Flavivirga spongiicola: one gene and its partner. The protein of the gene in region 2 interacts with the protein of the main gene of each other region in a pairwise test. Links are inferred from orthologs where the notes say so. Each region holds a gene or a part of one and is shown on either strand. Other genes may lie near its edges.

Evidence for each region. Proteins that work in one complex are often made in the same cells at the same time.
Region 1: the proteins of ligA (region 2) and Q4Q47_RS06045 interact in binary tests that used the Escherichia coli proteins (3 or more experiments, as listed by UniProt). The link is inferred for Flavivirga spongiicola from one-to-one orthologs.

What each region holds. Positions count from the first base shown.
Region 1 is NZ_JAUOEO010000001.1:1,570,178-1,573,827, forward strand. It holds Q4Q47_RS06045 (leucine--tRNA ligase), read right to left. Parts: upstream 3,288-3,650; coding sequence 201-3,287; downstream 1-200. Other genes in the region: Q4Q47_RS06040 (DUF302 domain-containing protein), read right to left, coding at 1-151; Q4Q47_RS06050 (DMT family transporter), read left to right, coding at 3,525-3,650.
Region 2 is NZ_JAUOEO010000001.1:5,022,368-5,025,366, reverse strand. It holds ligA (NAD-dependent DNA ligase LigA), read left to right. Parts: upstream 1-499; coding sequence 500-2,500; downstream 2,501-2,999. Other genes in the region: Q4Q47_RS19985 (hypothetical protein), read left to right, coding at 2,608-2,999; prmC (peptide chain release factor N(5)-glutamine methyltransferase), read left to right, coding at 1-507. UniProt on the Escherichia coli protein: DNA ligase that catalyzes the formation of phosphodiester linkages between 5'-phosphoryl and 3'-hydroxyl groups in double-stranded DNA using NAD as a coenzyme and as the energy source for the reaction.

The DNA.
Region 1 (3,650 bases), 3.5 Mb from region 2 along the record:
GCCCTAAATCTACAGAAGAAGCATTTGCTTGATGATTTAGCTCTGCTATAATCTTTAAATTTGGGTTGTTTTCAATAACTCTTTTTAATGTTTGATAGGTTGTATCAAAATCTTGATGGCTTGTTTTTGAGATAATTCCTGTTTTAGTCATAAATAATAATACTTTTTATTTTCTATTGACTTTGTCTCCAAAAACTACATTAACCTACAATGTTGACAATCTTTCCAGGAACTACAATCACTTTTTTAGGTTCTCGTCCTTGTAATTGTTCTTTTGTTTTTTCGTGCTCTAAAACTGTTTTTTCAATAGCGTCTTTACTCATGTCTAATGGCAACTCTAGTGTAAAACGCATTTTTCCATTAAATGAAATTGGGTAATTTTTACTACTCTCTACCAAATGGCTGCCGTCAAATTTTGGAAAGCTTGCTGTTGATATAGATTCATTATGCCCTAATTGACTCCATAACTCCTCTGCAATGTGCGGTGCGTAAGGTGATATTAAAATCAATAGTGGTTCAAGTATGTCCTTACTGGTGCATTTTTGAGATGTCAATTCATTAATAGCTATCATAAAAGTAGACACCGATGTATTAAACGAAAAATTCTCGATATCCTCTTCTACTTTTTTGATAGTTTTGTGGAGGGTTTTGAGAGCATCCCTAGCAGCCCCATCCGACTTCCCCAAAGGGGAAGAGTCAACGTAAAAAGTTTCGTTTTCTCCTTGATGGTATAGTCTCCACAGTTTTTTAAGGAATGAGTGTACACCTGTGATACCTGCTGTATTCCATGGCTTGTATTGTTCTAAAGGTCCTAGGAACATTTCATAAAGGCGTAGGCTGTCTGCACCATATTGTTCGCAAATGTTATCTGGGTTGACGACATTGTATTTAGACTTGGACATTTTTTCAACGTCGCGACCTACTTTGTAAATATCATTATTCTCTTGAATTATTTCTCCTTTTTCTCCTATGAATATAGCGTCTTTAAATTCTTCCCTCCAATTTTTAAAAGCTTCTATATCTAATTCATCTGAAGCATTTACAAAAGATACATCTGAATGTACGGGAGTAAATCGAAATGCATGGTACATATCAGCTATTGACATATCTTTATTTCCTTCGTCAATAAAATCAACTAAACCCTTTCTAATTACTTCTTCAAAGTTTTGATTAAAATATGTTTGCAAATCTTCTTTCTCAATAGTATCATATTTTGATTTAGAAATAAAAACAGGTTTAACCATCAAACCAAATTTAAGATCGTCATCATTCTTAAAACTATCTAACAAAGTACTACTTGGTTCATATTCGAGTCTATAAACAAAAGCGCTTGTCCCTAAAATCATCCCTTGGTTAATTAGTTTTTTTGCAAACTCATCATAAGGTACAAACCCTTTATCAAACATAAATTTTTGCCAAAAACGCGAATATAATAAGTGTCCTGTGGCATGTTCGCTTCCACCTATGTATAGATCTACTTGTTGCCAATAATCAATGGCTTCTTTAGAGAAAATAGCATCCTCGTTATGTGGATCCATATAACGATTAAAATACTGTGAACTTCCTGCCCAACCTGGCATGGTATTAAGTTCAAGAGGATAGATGCCGTTATCTTGAGACCCTTCGACTGCGCTCAGGGTGACAAGGTCATTACTTACTACTTGATTCGTATTTGTGTCCCAAGCCCAAATAGTGGCGTTCCCTAATGGTGGTTCACCTGTTTCGGTTGGTAAATATTTCTCAACTTCTGGCAACTTGATTGGCAAATGTTCTTTAGCAATCATTTGCGGCATGCCATTCACATAATATACCGGGAATGGTTCTCCCCAATAACGTTGTCTGCTAAATACGGCATCGCGCAATCTGTAATTGGTTTTTCCCTGACCTTGTTCCAATTGTTCTAACTCAAAAATAACACGTTTGGTAGCTTTCTTAGAGTTCATTCCGTTTAAGAAATCGCTATTGGCTATGATGGTTTTCTCTTTATCAGCAAAGGCTTCTTCAGAAATATCAACTCCTTCAAAAATATTAGGGATAGGTATATTAAAATGTTTTGCAAAATCATAATCGCGTTGATCACCACATGGTACCGACATCACCGCACCAGTACCATAACCAGCTAACACATAATCACCAATCCAAATAGGGATAGGCTCTTTTGTAAATGGGTGTTCCGCATAAGCGCCTGTAAATGCTCCTGAAATGGTTTTTACGTCTGCCATTCTATCACGTTCACTACGTTTTGCAGTTGCTAAGATATAAGCTTCAACTTCTTCCTTTTGTTCTGATGTTGTTATTTGTGATACTAGTTCGTGTTCTGGTGCTAGGGTCATGAACGAGGCTCCGAAAATGGTATCTGGTCTTGTTGTGAAAACGTCTATATTTTTTTCAAAATTTTTGCCTTCGGCTAAAATTTTGAAAGAGACCGAAGCTCCAACCGACTTTCCAATCCAATTACGCTGGCTTTCTTTTAAAGAATCCGTCCAATCTATGGTATCTAGTCCTTGAAGCAAACGTTCTGCATAAGCAGAAATACGCATACTCCATTGAGTCATTTTTTTACGAATTACAGGATGTCCGCCACGTTCAGACACGCCATTTACAATTTCGTCGTTTGCTAAAACAGTACCCAAAGCCGGGCACCAGTTTACTTCAGTTTCTGCTAAATATGTTAATCTATATTGTAATAATATTTTTTGTTGTTTTTCAGATGAAAACCCATGCCATTCATCCGCAGAAAATGTTTCAATGTCATCATCACAAACCGCATTCACATTTGTATTTCCTTCTGTTTCGAAAATGCTTACTAAACCTGAAATATCTTCAGCTTTGCAAGTAACATTATTATACCAGGATTCGAATAATTGAATAAAAATCCATTGCGTCCATTTGTAATAACTCGGATCCGATGTTCTAACCTCACGAGACCAATCGAACGAAAAACCTATTTGGTCTAACTGTCGACGATACGTTTTTATATTTTCAGCGGTCGTTATAGCAGGATGTTGTCCAGTTTGAATGGCATATTGTTCTGCTGGCAAACCAAAACTATCATATCCTTGAGGATGCAATACATTGAAGCCTTTATGACGTTTATAGCGTGCATAAATATCTGAAGCAATATACCCTAATGGATGTCCAACATGCAAACCCGCACCACTTGGGTAAGGAAACATATCTAATACATAGTATTTTGGTTTTTCACTATTATTAACAGCTTTAAACGTTTGGTTCTTTGCCCAATACTTTTGCCATTTGGCTTCAATTTCGTTGAAATTATATTTCATCTTAAATTTTCATATCTGAATGCCATTGCGAACAAAGTGAAGCAATCTGTTTCATTTCATGAGATTACCACGTCGCTTCGCTCCTCGTAATGACGAATTTGAAGTCGCAAATTTACGTTTTAAATAGAAAACGGTAAAGAGATTACTTTATTAATACATTTGATTATGTTACTAAATATATGTTTGTAGAATAAATAGAATTACTTTTGATCCCTAATTATTTTAATCAACTAAAAATTGTCCATTAAAAATATATATAAAGCACACTTAGCACTCCTTGGAGCTAATATTATTTATGGTGTAAACTACATTATTGCCAAAGGCATTATGCCTAATAAAATAGGGCCTTCGGCTTTTGTTTTT
Region 2 (2,999 bases):
ACTGGTAGTGGGTGTATTGCCGTTTCTTTAGCTAAGAGCCTGCCAAAGGTAAAAGTTTATGCTTTGGATGTTAGCAAGGAAGCGCTTAAAATAGCTGAGCAAAATGCCGAATTGAATAATGTAGCCATTGAATTTATTGAAGCAAATATCCTAGATACAGAGACCTTTAACTCTGATTTTAAAAACTTAAAATTTGATATTATCGTATCCAATCCACCATATGTTCGTGAGCAAGAAAAAGAATTTATGAAACCAAATGTCATAAATAATGAACCGCATTTGGCATTATTTGTAAAAGATGAAAAACCGTTGCAGTTTTATGAGGCTATTACACAATTTGCTCTAGGTAATTTAAAAGATAAAGGATTGTTATTTTTTGAAATAAACGAGTATTTAGGGAATGATATGATTCAATTACTTAAAAAGAACAACTTCAATAATATAAAATTAAAACAAGATATCTTTAAAAAAGATAGAATGATAAAAGGGGAGAAAACTAATGAGTAGTATTCAAAATAAAATTAACGAATTAAGAGCATCACTTAGAGAACATAATTACAATTATTATGTGCTTGATAATGCAACAATATCTGATTATGATTTCGATATAAAGCTTCAAGAGCTTCAAGATCTTGAAGCTAAACATCCTGAGTTTTTTGATGCTAATTCTCCAACACAGCGAGTTGGTGGAGGGGTTACTAAGAATTTTGAAACGATTGCACATGAGCACCGCATGTATTCTTTAGATAATTCCTATTCAAAAGAAGACTTGCAGGATTGGGAAACCCGTATTAAAAAATTGGTAGATGGAGACATTCAATATACTTGCGAATTAAAATATGATGGTGCATCTATTAGTCTAACTTATGAAAATGGCAGTCTAGCCAGAGCAGTTACAAGAGGGGATGGATTTCAAGGAGATAATGTAACAGTAAATATAAAAACTATTAAATCGGTACCGTTACAGTTAAAAGGTGACGGATACCCTGCAAAATTTGATATAAGAGGTGAAATTGTATTGCCTTTTGACGGTTTTAATAAGATGAATGAAGAGCGTATTGAAATTGGGGAAGAACCTTATAGAAACCCAAGGAACACGGCTTCAGGAAGTTTAAAACTTCAAGATAGTGCAGAGGTAGCTAAACGACCACTAGAATGTATGCTTTATAACATAACGGGTTCTAATTTAGGCATCCAAACACAATTTGAAAGTTTAGAAAAAGCAAGAGCATGGGGTTTTAAAGTACCGAAGGCCGCAAAACTTACTAACTCTATTGATGAGGTTCTGGAGTTTGTGGATTATTGGAATGTGAATCGTCACGATTTACCTTATGAGACTGACGGTGTTGTTGTAAAAGTAAACAGTTTGCAGCAGCAAGAAGAGTTAGGTTATACGGCTAAAGCGCCAAGATGGGCAATGGCGTATAAGTTTAAAGCGGAGCAAGTATCAACAAAACTGAATAGTATTACATACCAAGTTGGGCGTACAGGTGCGATTACACCGGTAGCTAATTTAGAACCTGTGGAATTAGCAGGAACTACTGTAAAACGTGCCTCTTTACATAATGCAGACCAAATAGAAAAATTGGATATACGAGTAGGAGACACCGTGTATGTTGAAAAAGGAGGGGAAATTATTCCAAAAATTCTGGGTGTAGATTTAAGTAAACGGAATAATCCCTCAGAACCAACACAATATATTACTAGTTGTCCGGAGTGTGAAACAGAACTCATAAGACAGGAAGGAGAAGCACAGCATTATTGTCCTAATTATAATGGTTGCAGTCCACAGATAATAGGGAGGATTCAACATTTTATATCGAGGAAAGCTATGGATATTGATGGGCTAGGAGGGGAGACCGTAGCTCTTTTAGTAAATGAAGGTTTGATTTCTAATTACTCAGATTTGTATGAATTAACTAAAGAGGAAGTTATCCCTTTAGAAAGAATGGCGGAAAAAAGTGCTGATAATTTAATTCAAGGTATAGAGTTATCTAAGAATATTCCTTTTGAGCGCGTTCTATTTGCTTTAGGAATTCGATATGTAGGGGAGACAGTTGCTAAGAAATTGGCAAAGCATTATAAAAGTATTGATGCTATAGCAGGTGCTACTCAAGAGGGTTTGGTGAATGTTGATGAGATAGGCGTTAAGATTGCGGAAAGTGTAAGTGTATTTTTTAGTTCAGAAATAAACTTACATATAATTAATAGGTTGCAGCAATTTGGAGTTCAATTAGAATTATCTGCCGAACAACTAATCGGTCAAACTAATATATTAAAAGGAGATATAATTGTGGTTTCTGGTGTTTTTGAAAGTGTGTCCCGAAATGAACTTAAAAAACTAATTGAAGATAACGGAGGAAAGTTAAGTAGTTCCATTTCTTCTAAAACAAGTTATATTGTTGCAGGTAGTAATATGGGGCCTAGTAAAAAGGAAAAAGCAAATCAATTAGGGGTGCTTTTAATAAATGAACATGAATTCTTACAAAGAATCCAATAATCTATATAAATAATCGACGAAAAGTATTTTTAATCGATAAAAAGTGTTTTTTTATCGATTAATTGTAAAATTTATCTATATTTGTGCAATAACTAAAAATCGCTATTATGTACAAGTCGAAAGTCTTGGTGGGTTTTGTTTTATTAGTGTATATATTATTTGCTATTTATGAATTTAATGGTAATGAAGCAATTGCGCTTTGTTTGGATTGTATGATTGTTCCATTAATAGCTTTAATTTATGTGATTTTCGCCGAAAGAAAAAATACATTCTTTTTGTTGTTTATTATATGTTATTCAGTCTCAGACTTGATGGGGGTCATAATTCCTTATGTACCAAGTAGCAAAGAGATTGATTTAAATCAAATTGATTATTTTGTTGGTAATATATTGTTTATACTAGCATATGTCTTTTTAGTTGTAAAAATTGGTAAATCACTCAGTCTAATATATGTATTTAGGAATTTTAAAATCCATTTGGTTGTTTTGACAATTTTGAA